Regions from separate parts of the Citrobacter sp. Cm046 genome, predicted to be linked through region 3. Evidence: predicted binding sites of a transcription regulator. Region 3 holds the regulator's gene; each other region holds the start of a gene.
The links. Region 3 encodes LexA, which represses DNA repair genes until DNA is damaged. Its sites were predicted from a motif close to TNCTGTATGTACATACAGNA; they were not measured.
Positions count from the first base shown of each region.

Region 1: rmuC (DNA recombination protein RmuC) is a predicted target of LexA. The motif match lies at 4,059-4,078, and genes of this name have one in related genera.
Region 2: sbmC (DNA gyrase inhibitor SbmC) is a predicted target of LexA. The motif match lies at 2,969-2,988, and genes of this name have one in related genera.
Region 4: uvrB (excinuclease ABC subunit UvrB) is a predicted target of LexA. The motif match lies at 1,480-1,499, and genes of this name have one in related genera.

Region 1 is NZ_JAOWGP010000045.1:44,935-51,038, forward strand. Features, by position in the region: gene ubiB (ubiquinone biosynthesis regulatory protein kinase UbiB) at 1-1,118, opposite strand, end outside; gene ubiJ (ubiquinone biosynthesis protein UbiJ) at 1,115-1,720, opposite strand; gene ubiE (bifunctional demethylmenaquinone methyltransferase/2-methoxy-6-polyprenyl-1,4-benzoquinol methylase UbiE) at 1,734-2,489, opposite strand; gene rmuC (DNA recombination protein RmuC) at 2,584-4,014, opposite strand; gene udp (uridine phosphorylase) at 4,155-4,916, opposite strand; gene OGX98_RS20895 (dienelactone hydrolase family protein) at 5,183-5,992, shown strand; gene metE (5-methyltetrahydropteroyltriglutamate--homocysteine S-methyltransferase) at 6,077-6,104, opposite strand, start outside.
Region 2 is NZ_JAOWGP010000032.1:81,898-88,001, reverse strand. Features, by position in the region: gene OGX98_RS04195 (GHMP family kinase ATP-binding protein) at 1-662, shown strand, start outside; gene OGX98_RS04190 (DUF496 family protein) at 744-1,079, opposite strand; gene OGX98_RS04185 (FUSC family protein) at 1,318-2,376, opposite strand; gene sbmC (DNA gyrase inhibitor SbmC) at 2,485-2,952, opposite strand; gene dacD (serine-type D-Ala-D-Ala carboxypeptidase DacD) at 3,077-4,249, opposite strand; gene phsC (thiosulfate reductase cytochrome B subunit) at 4,404-5,171, opposite strand; gene phsB (thiosulfate reductase electron transport protein PhsB) at 5,168-5,746, opposite strand; gene phsA (thiosulfate reductase PhsA) at 5,761-6,104, opposite strand, start outside.
Region 3 is NZ_JAOWGP010000007.1:46,840-52,943, reverse strand. Features, by position in the region: gene OGX98_RS00275 (CsbD family protein) at 22-231, opposite strand; gene dinF (MATE family efflux transporter DinF) at 368-1,687, opposite strand; gene lexA (transcriptional repressor LexA) at 1,809-2,417, opposite strand; gene OGX98_RS00260 (diacylglycerol kinase) at 2,527-2,895, opposite strand; gene plsB (glycerol-3-phosphate 1-O-acyltransferase PlsB) at 3,067-5,487, shown strand; gene ubiA (4-hydroxybenzoate octaprenyltransferase) at 5,545-6,104, opposite strand, start outside.
Region 4 is NZ_JAOWGP010000034.1:42,395-48,498, forward strand. Features, by position in the region: gene bioD (dethiobiotin synthase) at 1-113, shown strand, start outside; gene OGX98_RS05060 (ABC transporter ATP-binding protein) at 79-801, opposite strand; gene uvrB (excinuclease ABC subunit UvrB) at 1,573-3,594, shown strand; gene yvcK (uridine diphosphate-N-acetylglucosamine-binding protein YvcK) at 3,685-4,593, opposite strand; molybdenum cofactor riboswitch at 4,858-5,003, shown strand; gene moaA (GTP 3',8-cyclase MoaA) at 4,991-5,980, shown strand; gene moaB (molybdenum cofactor biosynthesis protein B) at 6,002-6,104, shown strand, end outside.

The DNA.
Region 1 (6,104 bases), on a different contig from region 3:
TTTTCAAATATCGGCTCGCAGACGGTACGAATAGCAAATTCAAATTCTTCGACGTTGGTATCCGGTGGAACCCAGCCAGAATCTACATGCAGCTCTGCAACCTTACGGTAGTCACGATTAAAGAACGCAATGAAGTTTTCAGCCAGATAGCGTTTATCTTCTTTATTTAATGAGCCAACAATCCCGCAATCTATGCCGATGTACTTTGGATTTTCAGGGTGTTCATAGCTGACAAAAATGTTGCCAGGATGCATATCGGCATGGAAAAAACTGTCACGGAATACCTGAGTAAAGAAGACCTGCACACCGCGCTCGGCCAACAACTTCATGTTGGTGCCGTTCTTCTCAAGCGTTGCAACATCCGAAACGGGGATACCGTAAATACGCTCCATCACCATCATGTTCTGACTGCAATAGTCGGAATACACTTCCGGGATGTACAGCATCGGGCTGTCTTCAAAATTGCGGCGCAATTGAATAGCATTCGCCGATTCACGCAGCAAATTCAACTCATCAATTAATGTCTTCTCATATTCGCGAACCACTTCCGTCGGCCGCAAACGGCGACCGTCAGGCAGCAAGCGAGGAACCCAACGGGCAAGGCGATAGATCAGTTTTAAATCCGCTTTGATAACCGGCAGAATGTCCGGGCGAATAACCTTGATCACGACCTCTTTACCATTCGATTTCAGTCGGGCCGTGTGTACCTGTGCAATGGACGCAGATGCCAGTGGCTGGATCTCAAAATCATCAAACCATGCCTCAACGGGTAACCCACCCATTGCTTCTTCAATTTGCTGTTTTGCTCTTTGTCCATCAAAGGGGGCAACACGATCCTGCAACAGTGCCAGTTGATCGGCGATATGCGGAGGGAAAAGGTCACGACGGGTGGAGAGCATTTGACCAAACTTGATCCACACTGGCCCCAATTCTTGCAACGCCAGTCTCAGTCTCTCACCCAGTGGCTTTTCTTTATGCCGATTAGGCATCCAGAACAAGGTGTAACGCCACAACCGAAGCGGCAGCGTAATACGCATTTTGGGGATGAGTTCATCAAGACCGTAGCTTAAAAAAGTGCGAATGATGAAATAAAGGCGCCGTACTTCACCTGGCGTCATTTGACCTCCAGTTTTTCCAGCCGTTTGGCCAGAGATTCAACCGCACGCTCAACGGCTGCCGTTTCTTCCGCGAACCATGCAACCTCAAGCGGACCAGGAGCCATACGCCACTCTTCAGTGATCGCTTCGGCAACGTAACGCTGCTGACGTTGCATGGTGTGACACAGAAACTTCGCCCCACCACGCAGGGCTTTGCTGACCCCTTCCGCGACGATATCGCCGGTATAGGGCGCTAACAGTTCAGCAGGATCAAACTCTGCAAGGTCAGCCAGAGCGACAAAGTTCTGTACCACCTGAATATCGCCCTGAACTTCCAGCTCGCCGCTACGAATAAGGGTTGTGAGTTGCTGCCGGTCGCGTAATTTCGGTAAAACGCTGGCATGTGTGATCACGGTGCAATCGGCTTCGCCTTCCCAGGCCCCCAGCACATCGACCTGGCGCTCACTAAACACCAGGACTAACGGTGTCGAAAATCCTTTGAGATCCATACGCAGCACCTTGCTCTGCAGACGCGTTCGGGCTGATTTCAGCGCAGGCGAACGGTACAGAAAGGTGTTGAGTAGGTTTTCAACTCCTGCGGTCACTAAGGGTTTTAAAGGCATCCCCGATCTCCTGTCAGAACTTATAGCCACGGTGCAGCGCAACCACACCTGCTGTCAGGTTGTAGTAATCCACGCTTTCAAACCCGGCATCTTGCATCATCGCTTTTAAGGTGTCCTGATCGGGATGCATGCGGATGGACTCCGCCAAATAACGGTAGCTTTCTGCATCGTTGGCCACCATTGAACCAATACGTGGCAGAATATGGAAAGAGTAAGCATCATACGCTTTGCTCAGAGGTTCGATAATCGGTTTGGAAAACTCCAGCACCAGCAAGCGTCCACCGGGCTTCAATACCCGATACATGGATCGTAATGCTTTCTCTTTTTCCGTTACGTTACGCAGACCAAACGAAATCGTGATGCAGTCGAAGGTATTGTCAGGGAAAGGCAGTGCCTCAGCATTTGCCTGGACATACTCGACGTTACCAATCACACCGATATTGCGCAGCTTTTCGCGACCCATTTTGAGCATTGAGTCATTGATATCCGCCAGGACGACTTGACCGGTTTCACCAACCATGCGAGAAAATTTCGCCGTCAGATCTCCCGTACCACCCGCCAAATCCAGAACGGTTTGTCCGCGACGCACGCCACTACAGTCAATGGTGAAGCGCTTCCACAAACGATGAATGCCAAATGACATTAAATCATTCATAACGTCATATTTAGACGCCACAGAATGAAAAACGTGGGCCACCATGTCAGCTTTCTGCTCTTTAGCGACGGTCTGAAAGCCAAAGTGCGTCGTTTCTTGTGAATCTTCCACCATCTCAGTGCCTACTCATCAATAAAATGTTCGAGAAGTGTAACAGATTGGGCCAATTTGCCCTACCCTTCTGCCGGGTTCAACTACCCCAAACGGGCTAGTTCGATTGCTGATTTGCCGCCGCATTATCGGGATAAGCCTCATCCAGCTGCGCCTCCGGGACCGAGCGTAAGCGGTATTCTTCATCCTGAGTTGTGGCTTGTTCAGCCAGTTCAGGATTAATCTCGCGCTTAATTTCTACACCTAATCCACGAAACGCTTCTGCCTGCGACAGGACGTTTCCACGCCCTGAGGAGAGTTTTTTCATCGCCTGTCGGTAGTTGTCCTGCGCTTTGTCCAGACTCTGGCCGATCGCCGACATATCATCGATAAACAACCGCATTTTGTCATAAAGCTTGCTGGCCCGATCTGCAATCTGCTGCGCGTTACGGCTCTGGTGTTCATAACGCCACAGATTCGCGATAGTGCGCAATGCCACCAACAACGTAGTAGGGCTAACCAGCATAATGTTATTTTTGAGTGCTTCGGTTATCAGTTCGGGCTGTCTGTCCAGCGCAAGCAAAAAAGCAGGTTCAACGGGAATAAACATCAGTACATAATCAAGCGTGCGTAACCCTGGGAGCTGTTGGTAATCTTTGCGTCCCAACAGACGAATATGGTTACGCACAGAGGCAATATGCTCCTGCAACGCGCTCTCCCGGGTGTAGTCATCTTCTGCATTAAAATAGCGCTCGTAGGCGACCAGCGTCATTTTAGCGTCGATAACCACGTCTTTTCCCTGTGGCAGTCTGACAATAACATCCGGTTGCATCCGTGAACGCGCGTCATTTTCAATACTAACCTGGGTTTCATATTCATAGCCTTCACGCAGACCGGAAGCCTCCAGCACTCGCGTGAGCACCACTTCTCCCCAGTTCCCCTGGGTCTTGTTATCCCCTTTCAACGCCCGCGTCAGGTTAACGGCTTCCTGCGCCATCTGCGCGTTCAATTGCTGGAGATTACGAATTTCGTGCGCCAGAGTGTGCCTTTCCTGCGCCTCTTTACCAAAGCTATCCTGAACCTGACGGCGAAAACCGTCCAGCTGTTCACGCAATGGCGTAAGCAAACTATTCAGGCTTTGCCGGTTTTGCTCGTCAACGCGGCGGTTGCTGTGCTCAAAAATACGGTTCGCAAGGTTTTCGAACTGCTCGCTCAGACGCTGTTCACTGTTGATCATCTGGCGAATTTTATCTTCAGCGTGTTGCTGCGTCGCTTCCAGACGGGTGGTGACTTCCCGGAGATCGGCTTCCAGAGAGGTGTTGATGCTGTGTAAGCTGCGTAACTCGTTATTGAGTAGCTCACACTCTTCTCGCCAGTGGGCTTCCTGCGAAAGCTGTTGCCGGGCGGCGCTCAGCGCAATATCCAACTCACGCCGTTCTTCGATGAGATCTGCTCGGATCTGATCGGCACGCGCTTTGGTCGCCAGCCAACCCACAAGCAGCCCTGCAGCCAACGCCACCACAGCACTCATCATAATTGAAATATCCACAACGCCCCCTTACAGCAACGACTTACCTGCACAAAATAGAATTGTGCTGTATAAACGTCCAGTTTAAAAGGAATTTCCTGCGAGGCACTACGCAAAATAAAAAGGCCGAACACGTCGGCCTTTTTACAAAGAAGGGTGTATTACAGCAGGCGACGCGCTGCTTCTACCACGATTTTCACCGCGTGGCTTTCCGTTTGCTTCATGGTTTCTGCATTCGGGATCTCTTGCTGAGTACGGTTGACGATAACACCAGCAACCATACCTGCACGCAGACCCTGACTTGCGCACATAGTCAGCAGCGTAGCGGATTCCATTTCATAGTTCATAACGCCCATGGACTGCCACTCTTCCATAGAACCTTTGAAACGGCTCACCACACGACCAGAGAAGGTGTCGTAACGCTCCTGGCCTGGGTAGAAGGTATCAGAAGAGGCAGTAACGCCCACGTGAGTAGTTGCACCGATAGATTTCGCAGCTTCAACCAGCGCGGTGGTGCATTCGAAGTCCGCAACAGCCGGGAATTCCATTGGCGCAAAGTGCAGGCTTGCACCGTCCAGGCGAACTGATGCCGTGGTTACCAGCACATCACCAACATTGATATGCGGCTGAATAGCACCAGTAGTGCCGATACGCAGGAAGGTACGAATGCCCAGTTGAGCCAGTTCTTCTACAGCGATAGAAGTAGATGGGCCGCCGATACCGGTGGAGCAGACGATCACTGCTTTACCATCCAGTTCTGCACGCCAGGTAGTGAATTCGCGATGAGATGCCAGCTTGACCGGCTTATCCATCAGCGCGGCGATCTTTTCCACACGCTCCGGGTCGCCAGGGACGATAGCGAGCTGGGCCCCTTGTAAATCGTTCTTAGTGAGGCCGAGATGAAAAACATCAGACTTAGACATAAAAAACTCCTCTGTGAATCGGTTTTGTCAGAAGAAGCAAAAAGACACTTTACCGAAGGCATAAACATATTTTCGTGACAGTCATCACCATGATGTAAATCAATTGCATTAATTTACCGTTAAAAAGTGACACGCATCACATTAACTACTCATCATCGGGAAGCCTTGCACAAAAGATAGACCGTTTAAGGCAATGTGATTCGTTGCATGTGTCTATAGTTAACAATGCGCTTTTTTGCTGATTATTTAAGGGTACGGAGAATACCATGACAACAATACGACAATCTGGCTTTGCACCTGCTGCATCCCCACCCGCATCAACAACAGTTCACACACCGGATAACGCGATTATCGCAGGTGTAACGTCAATACCTTCTCAAGGCGATGATATGCCGGCGTATCACGCGCGGCCAAAACAGACTGATGGCCTGCTGCCCGTAGTCATCGTCGTGCAGGAAATATTTGGCATTCATGAACATATCCGTGATGTTTGCCGCCGACTTGCGCTGGAAGGGTATCTGGCTATCGCCCCGGAACTCTATTTTCGCGAGGGCGATCCAAATGATTTTGCAGATATCCCTACGCTACTGAGTGGCCTGGTAGCTAAAGTGCCTGACTCCCAGGTGCTGGCCGATCTGGACCACGTTGCCAGTTGGGCCTCCCGCAACGGCGGTGATGCACATCAACTGATGATCACCGGTTTTTGCTGGGGCGGTCGTATCGCCTGGCTGTATGCCGCTCACAATCCACAGCTCAAAGCGGCTGTGGCGTGGTACGGAAAACTGATTGGCGACAAAACCCTGAACTCACCTAAACACCCTGTCGATATCGCTACCGACCTGAATGCACCGGTATTGGGGCTTTACGGCGGTCAGGACTACAGCATTCCACAAGAGACTATCGAAACGATGCGTCAGGCACTGCGCGCCGCGAATGCCAAAGCGGAAATCGTGGTCTATCCCGATGCCGGACACGCGTTTAACGCCGATTATCGCCCGAGCTATCACGAAGAGTCTGCAAAAGACGGCTGGCAAAGAATGCTGGAGTGGTTCGCACTTTATGGCGGGAAGAAATAACGTATTTTGCCGGGTAGTGGCTACGCCTTACCCGGCTTACAAAACATCTCATCAGAACAGAGGCTTGCGCCTCCGTTTTTAATCTTACGCCTGACGCAGGTTCTGCGCGGCT
Region 2 (6,104 bases), on a different contig from region 3:
AGGATATCCGGATAGACATCCATTCAACAATCCCCATCGCCAAAGGTATGGCCAGCAGCACGGCGGATATTGCCGCCACGGCAATTGCTACGGCGCATCATCTGGGCCATCCGTTAGATGAATCGACACTGGCACAGCTTTGCGTTTCACTTGAGCCTACTGACAGTACCGTTTTTCGCCAGTTAACCCTTTTCGATCATAACGACGCCTCCACACAAATTGCCTGTGAAGCGCAGCCGCAACTCGACCTGTTAGTTCTCGAAAGCCCGGAAACGTTACGTACAGCAGACTATCATCGTATTCCTCGTCAGTCAGGATTACAGGCTGGCGCCCCTGCACTTAAGCGAGCATGGGAAAAAGTTCAGGAAGCCTGTATTTATCAAAACCCATACAGGATGGGCGAAGCGGCAACACTAAGCGCAATCGCCAGTCAGTTGTTGTTGCCAAAACCCGATTTCGACTCACTATTGGCGCTGGTAGAAGAATGTGATTTATACGGAGTGAATGTCGCGCACAGCGGCAGCGTTGTCGGCCTGATGCTGGACAGAAAACGTCACGATGTTGATTATATCAAATGGATGCTGGGGCAGAAGAAGCTGACAAGGCACTGGCCGGAACAGCATTTGCTAAGGATGGTAACTGGCGGGGTCGAGTTACAATAAGGGCCGCACCGCAGCCCTTATCATTATATACCTGTCATACTTCAATTTTGCCTGAAACCTGAAGGTTCAGGGTATAAAACGTTACTCTGCTTTCGCTTCGCCGTTTTTCACTTCGCCCATGGCTTTCAGCTTTTTAGAGATATCGCGACGCTCTTTTGAGATCTCAGCGTTTTTGATGATGTAATCATCCACGCGATCTTCGTAGTCACTTTTCATGCTGGCAATAATGCCCTGGATCGCTTCGACGCTCATGCCCGGCTTGATGTAGTCACTCAGGTTGTCCAGCAGCAGAACGCGTTTCTGGTTGTCACGGATCTTTTTCTCAACGTCCTGGATTTCACGTTGCAGTTTGTTCTTACGACGGAACAGACGAACAAATTCCAGCACGTCCTGGAAAGAAGGCTTGGTAGTTTCCATTTTTACACCCCTGATAATGTGAGATTCGGATTCGTTTAAACAACGGCTAAAGTGGGTCAACATTACTTTCATGCCCGCCATACTTCAAGTTGCATATGCATTGACAATACATGGTTGAAACCTGAATTATCGAGGGTAAAGCCATTGCAGTTAACAATGGTTTTAGCCTTTTTCAGTATCATACCCTTAATCCTTGCTGAATCGAAGCAGCAGGATAATCAATCCCCTCATCTGCTCTTTATTTGCGCAAAGCGCGACAGATTAAATGTGAGAGCAACTCCAGTTGTCGTGCCATTTCCATGTTCAGCCAGACATAGCCGTGAATGGGAGTCTCAGCGACATTATCGCCTTTATGCTCATCAATGAGCTTACGCAGCTCCGCTACGGTATCGTTGAGTTTTTCCGTATTGGCAAGCACTGGCTGCGGATTACCTTCATACAGAGCATGAGTTATCGTCAGTAATGCCTGTTGAGTTCTGAGCTGTGTTTCACGCAGTGTATGCGCATTCAGCATCACAAAGTGGCTGGTACGCGTTGCCCAAAGCGCATTAATTTGCAACTCGAGCATGCAAACCAGATTACGGTTAACAGTTTGAATAGCCTCAAATATAGACTTTTGGATATGCGTTTCTTTGCTGGCAGGGACGATGAGCCCGCGCATTTTGACAACGTCACTCAACAACTGCTGTAAATGTTTCTCCAGACGGGGTTGTTCGAGCAGGTTAGGCGACAGAGCAGCCTGGTACACACGATTATACCCTGTAACACAATGCGCAAGTTGAATACGCCAGTGTATAAAAGCGCGTTGTGGCCAGATGCCGGTAAACAGCATCGCCAGTAGCGACCCCAGGATAACGTCACCACCACGCCAGAGTGCCGTATTCATATCGCCAGCAGGAGCTCCCACGACAACGGCAAGCGTAATGCCAATCAGCAGAGCCTGATAGGGCTTTTTGCCTAGAGCCAACCAGCCGCAGAGAAACATCGCCACCGCACACCATATCAACATTAACGGTAGTGAAAAGAGTTCCAGCCGCAGAGCCACCAGCCCCAGCACAGAGCCCAGAATCGTCCCACCAATGCGCTCAAAAGCCCTGGGAACCACATTACCCCAAAATGAAATAGGCCCCATGATCACGACCAGCGTGATTAGAGGCCATGTACCTTCAGGGATGTTCAGCAGCCGGACCAGCAGAAAAGTGAGAAGAAACGCCAGCGCAATGCGAATACCATGCACAACACGATAATGACGATACAAACGAATTTCAAAAGGACTCAGCGACTTATCTGCACGCACTCATGCACTCCGTCAGGGAATAGCAAAGAACGGAATTGTACCTGCTTTTTCAGTGAAAATATCACTGTAATGGTCAGGACTTTCATCCTGATTTACACAAAAAAACAGTTACTTCGACTGCACTGGCACATACATTTCAATGTCCCAGTAACCATCTTCCGTACCATTGTTCATATAAATTTCAAAACAAGGTCTGGCCGATATCTGATACGTTGAGTCCTGCAACAGGAGATTAAAAAACTGATACCACGGTGTCGCAAAATCATGATTCTCAACGCGTGCAACGGCAACTGCATATTCACCACCCGCCAGTTCAGTCAGAGTCACTCCTTCACTGTTTTGTGGGATCACGAAACTATCAGGGACGGAAACTACAGTATCACAGCGGAGTTTATCTGCCGGAACAACGTCCGGGTTGTCGTAATAGACGGCAATCCATTCCAGCGGTGCGATATTCTTACTATCGACCCACATCATTAACTGCTCAAATCCCTGCTTTACCGTTTGTTCCCACGGTCCCACCATGTGAAAGCCGGCAATCCTGCGTTTTTCTACCTGCCTGATCTCATACTTCATATAGCCTCCATAATTACACTGTATTTATATACAGTATAATTATTGCTTATTACGACAACAAGGAAACAGTGTTCATTATGTGAGCAGATTCGCACTCTTGCCAGTCAGAACCACAAGCAATTAATTACACTTTATGGTGAAAATAATCGCTCAGACGAGAAAACATGCCGCCTTCGCCAACTGACTCCAGCGTCATCAGCGGCCAGTGTGCCACGAGCTGATCTCGGTCATAGAGTTCAATCTCACCCACGCGTTGATGCGCAGCAATAGGGGCAACCAGTTCTTTCTTATCAAGCACATACTTTGCTTTAATGTTTTGAACTTCCGTTTTCGGCAGTGCCATCCAGAAATCCTGCTCAGTACCCAGGCTAATTTTTTCTTTATCGCCATACCAAATCCGCTCAACACCTACCTGCTTACCGCTACGCAAAATCTGCACTGTGTCGAAGTTTTGCTGTCCCCATAGCAACAGTTTGCGCGCCTGATCTTCGCGCCCTTTCGCACTCTCAGCGCCCATGACAACAGCAATCAAACGGCGCTGTCCATCAACAGCAGATGCGATTAGATTAAATCCGGCACCAGACGTGTGCCCCGTTTTCAACCCATCGACATTCATCGTCTTATCCCACAACAATCCGTTACGGTTCTGCTGCGTGATGCCATTCCATGTAAGGCTTTTCTCACTATACATATGGTAAAAATCAGGCTCTCCATGAATGATTGCCCGGGATAGCACGGCCAGATCGTAAGCAGAACTGTGCTGACCTGGCGCATCCAGTCCGTGTACCGTTTCGAAATGCGTGTCCTGAAGCTTTAGCTTTTTCACATAGCTGTTCATCATGTCGACAAACTGTGGCTGTCCACCGGCAATGTAATCAGCCAACGCGACACAGGCATCATTACCAGAATCGACAATTAAGCCGCGGCTTAAATCACGCACTGAAACACGATCGCCTTCTTTCAGGAACATTAATGATGAGCCCACGAATACCGGATTATCTTTTGCCCAGGCATCTCGTCCAACGGTAACAATATCGGTCGGGCTGATGCGGTGGCTGTCGATTGCGCGATCAACAACATAACCTGTCATCAGTTTGGTGAGGCTGGCGGGATTGCGCTGCTGGTGTTCATTACCTGCGGTAAGAATTTGGCCCGTGGTGTAATCCATAAGCACCCACGCCCCGGCATTTATGGCTGGAGGCTGGGGAGCAAAACTGGTGACATCCGCCGCAAAGGCGGACGAAAAACTCATCGCGAACAGAGAAGCGGCAACAAACAAACGGCATTTCAACAGCATGTCCTCAGGAATAGGAGAAATAGCCGTTCTTTTTACGGAAGTTTAGTCGAATAAACAGGGATAAATTGCAAGAAAATGTGACATAAAGCACATTTTCTTGCAAGGTGATATGGGTGTTAAATGTACGTATCGTGCGCGATGCGTACTAGATTAATTACCCTTTACGTGGCTGCGCTTCTGTGTGATGACTACGATGACGATGATAGCCATCAATCATGCTACGAAATATTTGTGTCGGCGTGTCGCCTAATGTGCACAGGTAAATATGTGCACAAATAAACAGAATGCCAACAATCGCTAACGCCATATGCAGCACTAACATTACCGGACCTGCTCCGATAACCTGCGGGTAAAGACACAGCAAACCGGTGATGATTAATAACGGAACCAGCGCATACATAATGGCCAGATATGCCAGTTGTTGCAGAGGGTTAAATTTATTATCCGCCGTAGCCGCAAAGGGATGCGCTTCGCCTTTCATGATCCCATACAGATAAAAGCGCGTTTGCAGCAAGCAGCGCGAAATCAGCCCGTTAAATTTCACACGGTAGTGACAGCCATTACCGCTGGTTGCGTTTATCAGCACAAAGCCAACCCAGAAGGCGAGCAATGCAAAGCCACACCAGGTATGCACCTGCACCATTAAGGCCACAGGGCCGACAGAAAAGTGACCAAATAAGCCGCTCAGCAGAAGCAGGATGAATAACAGTGCATTCCCCCAGTGCCAACGACGGACTGCTAACGAATAGAGGTAGTCACGATGCTCTTCTCCGCCTGCCGTTTTGGGTGCCAGCATCCGACGCAACAGTGCATGTGCGATCAGGCCAATAATCATCATCAGAATGATAACACCTGCATAAATGAGCCACAGCGGCCAGTAATCCGGCGCATAATTAAGCTCTGCTCCCCAGATAGCATTCATACTTTCCCCTCCTGATGGATCTCTTTACGTCGATAAAGACTCACCTCGCCACTTCGTTTTTCCTGCTGGCGATAAACCGCTTTTTGATTAATCCAGTGCTGAATTTCCGGGTCATCGCGGCGGCCAAATTTCAGCGCATCCGTCGGACAAACAGAAACACATGCTGGTGATTGTCCGGCATCCAGGCGGGTATCCGAGCAGAAGTTACATTTGTCAGCGATTCCTGTTTGCGGGTTAAGGTAGCGCACATGGAACGGACAAGCGGCGACACAATAGTCGCAGCCAATACAACGCGATTTGTCGACTTGTACAATGCCATTCTCATCACGGTAAGACGCGCCGGTCGGGCAGACGCTGACACAAGGCGCATCTTCACAATGCTGGCAGGAGACTCGCACAAACTGAAAATGAGACAGAACCTGAGGCTCATTTTCCGGTGAACGGATCTGCACCTGCAGCCGGCTGTAACCCTCGGGTACATCATTAAGTACTTTGCAGGCAACCGTACACGCCTGACAGCCAATACAGCGTTTCTCGTCATGCAGCATGACATAGGGGTTTGTTGAATGATTCATGATGTTCTCCTTTCTCATGCCCGACTCAGCGTAACGCCAGCAGTGTGAACCACCGTCCCGGAAACCGGACTGGTCACATGCGGAAGTAAATTACCGCAGTGAATACCATGCGTTGTCGCAGCCGTCCTGGCCCCGGCCTTGGCGCCAAATCCCATATAGACGAACAGCGTATCGGGTCGAATACCAGCTGTTACCAGCGCCTTACCTTTCTCTTTACCCGTCGCGTTTTCCAGCCAGATGTCGTCCCCGCTTTTGATCCCTTTTTCTTGTGCTGTTTTCGGGTGTATCCATACTGCGTTATCCCACATCAGCTCACTAAGCAGAGGAACATATTGCGTCGCACCGTTTGTGTGAACCG
Region 3 (6,104 bases):
CTCTCAGGAGGGAGGGATTAATTACCAGCGGTAATCGTTGCGTTTTTCCCAATCTTTAACTTCTTTCTCCGCCTGATCTTTCGCGTAACCGTAACGTTCCTGGACTTTACCCACCAGTTGGTCGCGTTTACCTTCAATGACCGTCATATCATCATCGGTCAGTTTGCCCCATTGCTCTTTCACTTTACCTTTGAACTGCTTCCAGTTACCGCCGACTTCGTCTTTATTCATCATCAAGTCCTCATCGTTAGGTTGTGAATAGCGAGAGTGCTATATCCAGACATGTTATGTTTTCGCTGGACGTGAGATTAAGTGTAGTCAGTGATTCCAGGAATTATTAACTATTCAGAATTTTTAACCATCTGGGTCAGGCGAACCAGGTACCATTACGCCAGTGACGCCGCCAGATGAAGGCCAGTGAGAGCCCGCGCAGCGCGAGGAAAACGGTTAACGCCAGCCATAAACCGTGGTTTCCCAACAGTGGTAAAGCAAATAACGTTAATGCAAATCCCGCGGCAGCGACGGCCATACTGTTACGCATTTCTGCCGCTCGCGTCGCACCAATAAACATGCCGTCCAGCAGGTAACACCAGACGCCCACCAGCGGCAAAATCACCTGCCAGATAAGATAACGATCGGCCAGTAGTTGAATCTGGGGCAGAGAGGTTAGCAGCGCAATAATCTGTTCACCGAACAGGGCGTATATCAGGGAAAACAGAATTGCCACAATACCCGACTGCCTACATGCCGCCCTCCAGACATCCAGTAACTGACCGCCATCGCGCGCGCCATAAGCCTGACCAGAATGAGCTTCGACGGCGTAGGCAAACCCGTCCAGCGCATAAGCTGTAAACGTCAGCAGAGTCATCAGGACGGCATTTACCGCAATGATGTCACCACCAAGGCGCGCGCCCAGTACCGTAATGGCGCCAAAACAGAGTTGTAGCAACAGCGAACGCAGCATAATGTCGCGGTTAAGCGCCAGCAGACGGCGAAAATTGCCGCGCCATGCAAGCTTCAGCATCGCAAGCGAGACACCACGCAAATGGAGAACCTTGCGCACCATCAGAAGACCAATCAGCAATGTGGCATATTCGGCAATCACAGTTGCCAGTGCAGCGCCTTGCACGTTCATATGCAAGCCCATCACCAGCCATAAATCGAGCACAATGTTGAGAATATTACCAACAATGAGCAGGATAACCGGCGCACGGGCATACTGGACGCCCAGCAACCAGCCCAGCAGCACCAGGTTTGCCAGAGAGGCTGGCGCGCTGAGCCAACGAATTTCAAGGAAGCGCCGGGCTTGCTCCAGTACCGCCTCACTGCCACCAACTATATGCAGCGCCAGATCGATAATTGGCGTCCTGAACAGGGCAATCGCAGCCCCTGCTCCCAGCGCCAGGAGCAACGGTTGCACCAGCGCGCGAGCCAGTGCCTGCGGATCTTTCGCGCCAAATGCCTGGGCCGTCAGCCCAGTGGTGCTCATGCGTAAAAAGAGCAACAGCATAAAGAGAAAACTGGTCGCCGTTGCGCCAACGGCTACGCCGCCAAGATAGACCGGACTCTCCAGATGACCAATCACTGCGGTGTCCACCAGCCCCAGCAGGGGGACAGTGATATTGGAGAAGATCATCGGTAGGGCAAGGAGCCAAAGTGCTTTGTCGGAAGAGGTAAAGAAAGGCATGCAGAAAGCCTGAGAAGGAGTTAAATGGATAATATTGTTTTTCGTAGACCCGGTAAGCGTGGCGCTACCGGACCAGAGTGATGCCGGATGACGGCGTAAACGCCTTATCCGGCCTACTTAATTACAACCACTCACCGTTACGAATGACGCCGACCGCCAGCCCTTCAATAGTGAAGTTTTGCTCGCGCAGGTCAACTACGATAGGCTTGAATTCGCTGTTTTCTGGCAGAAGTTCGACCTTGTTGCCCTGTTTTTTCAGGCGCTTAACCGTAACTTCATCGTCAATGCGTGCAACAACCACCTGGCCATTACGCACATCCTGAGTTTTATGTACGGCCAGTAAATCACCGTCCATAATCCCGATATCTTTCATCGACATTCCGCTGACGCGCAGTAAAAAATCGGCACTGGGTTTAAACAGTGAAGGATCAACCTGATAATGGCCTTCAATATGCTGCTGTGCCAGAAGAGGCTCACCCGCCGCAACACGGCCGACAAGTGGTAATCCCTCTTCTTCTTCCTGCAACAGACGAATTCCACGCGATGCGCCAGAAACAATTTCCAGCACACCTTTACGTGCCAGCGCTTTAAGGTGTTCTTCAGCTGCGTTTGGGGAACGGAACCCCAAACGCTGCGCGATCTCCGCACGCGTCGGTGGCATACCTGTCTGGCTGATGTGATCCCGAATGAGATCAAACACCTCTTGCTGCCTGGCCGTTAACGCTTTCATTCCGCCCCCTGGGTGTATATACAGTTATGCTGTGAGTATATACAGCTAAAGGCGATTTTGGAACCGCAAACTGCACAAAAAACAGGAGATTTATGAAGTTGTGGAATGCTTATCGAAAATGCGACCACAACAAGATGCCCCAGGTGATCAAGGCAACAAAAATAGAAAGTAGTACCGCCGCCGATCCCATATCTTTCGCCCGGCCAGAGAGTTCGTGATACTCAGAGCCGATACGGTCGACCACCGCCTCAATAGCGCTATTAAGAATTTCAACAATCATCACCAGCATCACTGAGCCAATCAGCAGCACACGGGTAATCGCATCAACATCCAGCCAGCAAGCAATCGCGACGCCCAGCAGTACGGCAACACTTTCCTGGCGAAACGCCGCTTCATTAATCCATGCGGCACGAAAACCTTTCCACGAATAGCCTGCTGCCTTGATAATTCGAGTGAACCCAGTGGTATTATTAGCCATCAAAAGAACCTTTTTACATTATTAGCGTCAATGTCATTGTACCGTTACCCTATTTACTTCAGGGCTGATGCAAAGCAGCGCGAAGTATGACGGGATACACCAGAAATTCACTAAACTTTCTGATATCCTTGCAGCGCATTTGCATTATTAACCAGAGGCTTTACATCGTTTATGTCCGGCTGGCCAAGAATTTACTACAAATTACTGAATTTACCATTAAGTGTGCTGGTAAAAAGCAAGTCTATTCCGGCGGATCCTGCTCCGGAATTGGGGCTCGACACTTCGCGTCCCATTATGTACGTCTTGCCGTACAACTCAAAAGCGGACTTGCTAACGCTGCGCGCTCAATGCCTGATTCACGATCTCCCCGACCCCCTGGAGCCGTTGGAAATCGACGGGACTCTCCTGCCGCGCTACGTGTTTATTCACGGCGGCCCGCGTGTCTTCACTTATTACACGCCTAAAGAAGAGTCTATCAAGCTGTTCCATAACTATCTCGACCTTCATCGCAGCAATCCTGACCTGGATGTGCAGATGGTGCCGGTATCGGTGATGTTTGGCCGCGCTCCCGGACGCGAAAAAGGCGAAGTGAATCCGCCTCTGCGCATGCTGAATGGCGTACAGAAATTCTTTGCCGTTTCGTGGCTGGGTCGCGACAGTTTTGTTCGCTTCTCTCCGTCGGTGTCCCTGCGTCGCATGGCTGACGAACACGGCACAGATAAAACCATTGCACAGAAACTGGCGCGCGTGGCGCGTATGCACTTTGCCCGCCAACGTTTAGCTGCAGTTGGTCCGCGTCTTCCTGCCCGCCAGGATCTGTTTAATAAGCTGTTGGCCTCAAAAGCTATCGCCCGCGCGGTAGAAGATGAAGCACGCAGTAAAAAAATCTCCCACGAAAAAGCGCAGCAAAATGCCATAGCGCTGATGGAAGAAATTGCCGCAAACTTCTCCTATGAGATGATCCGCCTGACGGACCGTATTCTGGGGTTCACATGGAACCGGCTGTACCAGGGGATTAACGTTCATAATGCAGAACGTGTGCGCCAGTTGGCGCACGACGGACATGAAATCGTCTATGTGCCATGCCATCGCAGCCATATGGACTACATGCTGCTGTCGTACGTTCTGTATCACCAGGGCTTGGTTCCTCCGCACATTGCAGCTGGAATCAACCTGAACTTCTGGCCGGCAGGCCCGATCTTCCGCCGTCTGGGTGCATTCTTTATTCGCCGCACCTTTAAGGGCAATAAACTTTACTCCACCGTATTCCGCGAATACCTGGGCGAACTGTTCAGCCGTGGCTACTCGGTTGAGTACTTTGTCGAAGGTGGGCGCTCACGTACAGGCCGTCTGCTCGACCCGAAAACCGGCACGCTGTCCATGACCATTCAGGCGATGCTGCGCGGCGGTACGCGTCCGATCACGCTGGTGCCTATCTACATTGGCTACGAGCATGTGATGGAAGTGGGAACATACGCAAAAGAGCTGCGTGGTGCGACGAAAGAGAAAGAGAGCCTGCCACAAATGCTGCGCGGCTTAAGCAAGCTGCGTAACCTGGGCCAGGGCTACGTTAACTTTGGCGAACCGATGCCATTGATGACTTACCTGAACCAACATGTTCCGGAATGGCGCGAATCTATCGATCCTATCGAGTCTATTCGCCCGGCCTGGCTGACGCCGACAGTGAATAACATCGCCGCTGACCTGATGGTTCGTATTAACAACGCAGGCGCGGCCAACGCCATGAACCTGTGTTGTACCGCGCTACTGGCATCCCGCCAGCGATCTCTGACCCGTGAGCAGTTAACCGAACAACTTGATTGCTACCTGAGCTTGCTGCGCAACGTGCCGTATGCTGCGGATTCGACGGTTCCCGCGCAAAGCGCCAGTGAACTGATCGACCACGCTTTGCAGATGAACAAGTTTGAGGTCGAGAAAGATACCATCGGCGACATCATCATTCTGCCGCGCGAGCAGGCTGTACTGATGACTTACTACCGCAACAACATTGCGCACATGCTGGTTCTGCCTTCATTGATGGCGGCGATTGTGACTCAGCATCGTCGTATTTCACGTGAGGCACTACAGCAGCATATTGAAGCACTGTACCCGATGCTGAAAGCTGAGCTGTTCCTGCGCTGGGAACGTGACGAGCTTGCAGGAGTGATCGACGCACTGGCCAGCGAAATGCAGCGTCAGGGTTTAATCACCATGCAGAACGATGAGCTGCATATCAATCCGGCACACTCCCGCACGCTACAGTTGCTGGCGGCAGGTGCTCGTGAAACCCTGCAACGCTATGCCATTACCTTCTGGCTGCTGAGTGCAAACCCATCCATCAACCGCAGCACACTGGAGAAAGAGAGCCGTACCGTGGCTCAGCGTCTTTCCGTACTGCACGGTATTAACGCCCCTGAATTCTTCGATAAGGCGGTGTTCAGCTCTCTGGTGCTGACTCTGCGTGACGAGGGATACATCAGCGATACCGGTGATGCCGAGCCGGAAGAAACGATGAAGATCTATCAGATGCTGGCCGAACTGGTCACGTCCGATGTACGTCTGACCATCGAGAGCGCAACGCAGGGCGAGTAAGCATAAAAAAACCGGTCGAAAAAATGACCGGTTTTTCTTTTGTCGCCTCACCTAAAATCAAAGGTGCCAGTAACTCATTGCCAGCCCCAAAAACAGCACCAGACCGACATAGTTGTTATTCATAAACGCTTTAAAACAGGCATCCCGTTCGCGATTGACGATCAATTTCTGCTGATACACAAACAGCGCGCCCGCCACCAGCAGAGACCAGTAATAGCCCAGACCCAGCCCGTTCAGCCAGCCAATCAACGCCATCAATACCAGTACGCCAACCTGCAGAATACCAATAATCAGCTTATCGTTTTGGCCGAACAGGATCGCGGTCGATTTGATACCAATCTTCAGGTCATCATCCCGGTCAACCATCGCATACTGTGTATCATACGCTACCGCCCAGAGAATATTGGCAAGGAACATCAGCCAGCAACTCAGCGGAACAGATTCGCTCACGGCAGCGAACGCCATTGGGATAGACCAGCCAAATGCAGCGCCCAGAACCACCTGTGGCAAATGCGTATAGCGCTTCATGAAGGGATATACCCACGCCAGTGCTAACGCAGCGACAGACAACAAAATTGTCATCGTGTTTAGCGTCAGTACCAGCAGGAACGCAAGCA
Region 4 (6,104 bases), on a different contig from region 3:
TCCCGGCACCGTTGCTGGGAGAGATCCCATGGCTGGCGGAAGATCCGCTGCGGGTATCGACAGGGCAATATATCGATCTTAGCGTTTTATCTCTGGCGTCCCCCAGTCGTTGAGAAGCGGATCGTTGAGTTGTGTCATCGCTCCCTGTGCGACATTGCGCCCGCGATGCAACAGGCAATAGCAGTCGGCGACCCGGCGAATGAATGGCAAACTTTGCTCCGCAAGCATAATCGCGATGCCCAGCTCCTGGCTCAGCCGCACGATCAAATTTCCCAGCTTGTGGATATACGCTTGGCCCGTCCCCCGCGTCGGTTCATCGAGGATCAGCAGACGTGGGCGCGTGACCAGAGCGCTGGCGAGTGCCAGCTGGTACTGATTGTCATCTGACAATATCGCCCCTTTGCTGCGACGCAGAACGTACAACTGTGGGAAGAGGCGGTAAATATCGCTGCTGCTCATTGCCTCGCTTTCGCCAACTGCCTTACGCGCAATATGCAGATTCTCTTCTACCGTCAACTGCGAAAAAATACGCCGCTCTTGTGAAACGTAGCCAATACCCAGCGCGATGCGACTGGCCGCGGGGATTGGACGCAGATCGCGCGGTGGCGCACCGGCCTGATGCCAGAACATGGTGCCACTTTCGATAGGTAAATTACCGGTGATGCAATTCACCAGTGTGGTTTTTCCCATTCCTGGCAGTCCCAGCACGCCAGTACACTTACCGGGCATCAGGTCGAGATCCACATCCCATAGCGTGTGCTGATTACCGTAATAGTGATTCACTGCGCGAAGACTTAGCATAGATTTTCTCCATCATGATGTTATCCACCCCACGAGCAGGGAGTGGGTAGAAAAGTGCAAATCTCTTGCCAGAAGAGGAACCTGGGAGATAAACAGTGTGATAAGCGATTTGCGTACATCAAATGACAAAGCACAGAGATGATTTCCTGCACCAGGGTGCACATTGCCAGTGCTTGTGAGCGTCATAGTGGTGCAGATAGCAAAATGATGAAAATGCGAGCAAGATCTCGGCTGCTGCAGGTCGCTTCGTTAGCTGATAAATATCAAAAATTAGCGATAATTTTTTTTTATTACCCCAGAAAAGACCATAGATGTGTTTTCGCCAGGCGGCAGTCAGTACGGGCTGGAGGCAGTTATCCACTATTCCTGTGGATAACCTTGTGCATTAGAGTTAGAAAACACAATGTAAGCGAGAGAAGACGCGGCTTGCGACTAAATTGGTGCGAAAGACGTCTCGAGAGAATAGTCATTTAAATACAAATTGTTAGATAAAATCAATGGCTGTCGCAGAAGTGTCATGCGTTGCCACAAAACTTTCATCCGGTAGCTTGACAAATGTTAAAAAAGTCATTGGTCTGGGGATAACACATTTTTACTGGTGTTTTATCTCGTCAGCGCCAAAATTTTCGTCCACAGTGACGGGCTTTCTGATGGCGTAACAGATATATTCTGGCGCGTTACTGTTTTTTCATCCAGTATATTTTACTGGCAAAATGTACGACTGCGAGTAAAATTACACACCTGCCCGCCCATTGCTTCAGGTAGCTGCTCATGAGTAAACCGTTCAAACTGAATTCCGCTTTTAAACCCTCTGGCGATCAGCCTGAGGCGATTCGTCGCCTGGAAGAAGGGCTGGAGGATGGGCTTGCGCATCAAACGCTGCTGGGCGTAACGGGGTCGGGAAAAACATTCACCATTGCCAACGTGATAGCTGACTTACAGCGTCCCACAATGGTGCTGGCGCCTAACAAGACGCTGGCAGCCCAGCTATATGGTGAGATGAAAGAGTTCTTTCCGGATAATGCGGTTGAGTATTTTGTCTCCTACTACGACTATTATCAGCCGGAAGCGTATGTGCCGAGTTCTGATACGTTTATCGAGAAAGATGCGTCGGTAAACGAGCATATTGAGCAGATGCGACTGTCGGCGACCAAGGCGCTGCTGGAGCGTCGGGATGTGGTGGTCGTGGCCTCGGTTTCCGCGATCTATGGTTTGGGTGACCCGGACTTGTATCTGAAAATGATGCTGCACCTGACGGTGGGGATGATTATCGATCAGCGGGCCATTCTGCGCCGTCTGGCGGAGTTGCAATATACCCGTAACGATCAGGCATTCCAGCGCGGTACTTTCCGTGTGCGCGGTGAAGTGATCGACATCTTCCCGGCTGAGTCTGACGATATTGCGCTGCGCGTGGAGCTGTTTGATGAAGAAGTTGAGCGTCTGTCACTGTTTGACCCGCTGACCGGGCAGGTTGAATCAACCATACCGCGCTACACCATCTATCCTAAAACACACTACGTGACGCCTCGCGAACGCATTGTGCAGGCCATGGAAGACATTAAAGTCGAGCTGGCCGAAAGACGTAAAAACCTGCTGGCGAACAACAAACTACTGGAAGAACAGCGCTTAAGCCAGCGTACGCAGTTCGATCTGGAAATGATGAACGAACTGGGATACTGCTCTGGCATTGAAAACTATTCCCGTTATTTGTCCGGGCGAGGGCCAGGCGAGCCGCCGCCGACGTTGTTTGATTACCTGCCAGCCGACGGTCTGTTGGTAGTGGATGAGTCCCACGTCACCATTCCGCAAATTGGCGGGATGTATCGCGGCGACCGGGCGCGAAAAGAGACGCTGGTTGAGTACGGTTTCCGTCTGCCGTCTGCGCTGGATAACCGCCCACTGAAGTTTGAAGAGTTTGAAGCACTGGCGCCGCAAACCATCTATGTGTCTGCGACACCAGGTAATTATGAACTGGAGAAATCCGGTGATGAAGTGGTCGATCAGGTCGTACGACCAACCGGTCTGTTGGATCCGGTTATTGAGGTGCGTCCGGTAGCGACGCAGGTCGACGATCTGCTCTCTGAAATTCGTATCCGCGCGGCGATTAATGAGCGCGTACTGGTCACGACGCTGACCAAACGGATGGCGGAAGATCTCACGGAATACCTCGAAGAGCACGGCGAGCGAGTGCGCTATCTGCACTCGGACATCGACACCGTGGAGCGGATGGAAATCATCCGTGACCTGCGCCTGGGCGAGTTTGACGTGTTAGTCGGCATCAACCTGTTACGTGAGGGCCTGGACATGCCTGAGGTCTCTCTGGTGGCGATTCTGGACGCAGATAAAGAAGGGTTCCTGCGTTCTGAGCGATCGCTTATCCAGACCATTGGTCGTGCGGCACGTAACATCAACGGAAAAGCGATCCTCTACGGCGATAAAATTACCGCCTCGATGGCGAAGGCGATTAGTGAAACCGAACGTCGTCGCGAGAAGCAGCAGCAGTACAACGAAGAGCACGGTATTACTCCTCAGGGACTGAACAAGAAAGTGGTCGATATTCTGGCGTTGGGTCAGAATATTGCCAAAACAAAAGCCAAAGGCAGAGGGAAGTCTCGCGCCGGGGCGAAGTCCGAGGTAGTTGAGCTGGATATGACGCCGAAGGCGCTGCAGCAGAAAATCCATGAGCTGGAAGGGCTGATGATGCAGCATGCGCAGAACCTGGAGTTCGAAGAGGCAGCACAGATCCGTGACCAGTTGCATCAGCTTCGCGAGCTGTTTATTGCGGCGTCTTAACGCGTTGCCGGATGGCGGGGTAAATCCCTTATCCGGCCTACAAACGTCAAGGTCGGTGTAGGCCTGATAAGCGTCATCAGGCAAATTCGCTCAGCCTAAAGCCTGTACTACTTTTTCCAGCGCGGTGTGCAATAGCTGGCGGTCGTGGCGATAAGGAATATCGCTGGCTTCCAGCACGTCCTGAATCACAATGCGGTCAGTAACGGCTGAAACATCCACCTTCGGCCCCACAATTACCGCATCAATGACCTTCTTCCCGACGTACTGTTCGATGATTGCCAGCTTATCTCTGAGCGTCAGGCTGGCGGCTGGCAGGCTTAATTCACGCCCCAGATTGCCAATATAAACCATCGGTGCCGGAGTGCGACGCAATGCCTGCGCCAGTTCATCGAGCAGCAGGATCGGCATCAGGCTGGTGTAAAAGCTGCCCGGTCCTATCAGAATCAAATCCGCTTCCGCGATAGCTTCAATCGCTTCCCGCGTGGCCGGGACCTTTGGCGAAAGCATCAACTCCTGAGGGGGAATAGTGAGCTGATCAATATTCACTTCGCCATAGACCTCATGTCCCTGATCGTCGATAGCCATAAGATCCACCGGCAGCTCTGACATCGGAATTAAATGCGCATCCACTTTCAGTAGACTGCGAATTAAATTGATGGCTTCCAGAGGCCGCACGCTCAGGTGATCCAGCGCCTTTAACATCAGATTTCCGAGGTTATGCCCGGAAAGCTCGCCATTACCGCCAAAACGATACTCAAACATGGCGGATGCGACGCTTGGCTGGGTAATTAACTGGTTCAGGCAATTACGCATGTCTCCCCAGGCAATACCCCCTTCGGAGCGCCGAATGCGGCCTGTGGAACCGCCATTATCGGTGGTGGTAACAATGCCCGTCAGGCGTGAGCCTAAAGGGGAAAGTGAAGAGAGAACGCGTCCTAATCCATGCCCTCCGCCGAGAGCGACAACGCGATCCAGATCCGCCAGCGTGCGAGTACGCATATATTTTCCTGATATCAATTGATCAGCGTACAGTAGCGTAAATTGCGTGTTTTCAGCAATTAGCCAGCGGGTTTCAGAGAAAAAATTTTCTGTGATCTACCTCTTTCTGACGAGGCTCACCTTACGACAAGATGATGTATATCAATGCAAAAGTGTGGTTTTTACTTATTCTGTAGCGAAAATGCACGATCATGTCGTTATATACGTGTTTATACAGCGAAAGTGTACATGGCAAAACTACCATTTACACGCTAGTATCGGCATAACCACAATAAACACTCTAGCCACTGCACCTGGGTCAAATGATACGGTGCTTTGGCCGTGACAATGCTTATATGAGATTGTCACCAGGGCGCAGGAAGAAATGACTTCGCCTCCCGTATTTGGAAAGGTGTACATGGGCTCTCAACTTACTGATGCTTTCGCTCGTAAGTTTTACTACTTACGTTTGTCGATTACCGATGTGTGTAACTTTCGTTGCACCTACTGTCTGCCGGATGGCTATAAGCCCGGCGGCGTTACCAATAACGGCTTTCTGACCGTTGATGAAATTCGTCGTGTCACACGTGCGTTCGCCAGCCTGGGAACGGAAAAAGTGCGTCTGACGGGAGGCGAACCGTCCTTGCGTCGCGACTTTACCGACATCATCGCCGCCGTGCGTGAAAATGACGCTATCCGTCAGATTGCGGTAACCACCAACGGGTACCGTCTGGCGCGGGATGCCGCTACCTGGCGCGAAGCGGGACTCACGGCGCTGAACGTCAGCGTCGACAGCCTTGATGCTCGCCAGTTTCACGCCATTACCGGACAGGACAAATTTCAGCAGGTAATGGCTGGTATTGATGCTGCATTTGATGCCGGTTTTGAAAAAGTGAAAGTGAACACCGTGCTGATGCGCGACGTGAACCATCATCAACTGGATACCTTCCTTGCCTGGATCCAGCCGCGTCCAATCCAGTTGCGCTTTATTGAACTGATGGAAACCGGCGAAGGCAGTTCTCTCTTTCGTAAACACCATATCTCCGGGCAGGTTCTGCGCGATGAACTGCTGCGTCGCGGCTGGATCCACCAGCTACGCCAGCGCAGCGACGGTCCGGCGCAGGTTTTCTGTCATCCTGATTATGCCGGCGAGATCGGCCTGATCATGCCTTATGAAAAAGACTTCTGCGCCACCTGTAACCGTCTGCGCGTTTCTTCTGTCGGCAAACTTCATTTGTGTTTATTTGGTGAAGGCGGCGTTAGCCTGCGTGATTTGCTGGAGGATGATGCGCAGCAGCAAGCGCTGGAAGAGCGCATCTCTGCCGCGCTGCTAGAGAAAAAGCAAACCCACTTCCTGCATCAGAACAATACCGGCATAACCCAGAACCTCTCATATATCGGTGGATAATCTACAAAAAGGAGATTAAAGATGAGTCAGGTAAGCGCTGAATTTATCCCGACACGCATTGCTATTCTTACTGTTTCCAGCCGTCGTGGTGAAGAAGACGACACTTCAGGTCATTATTTGCGTG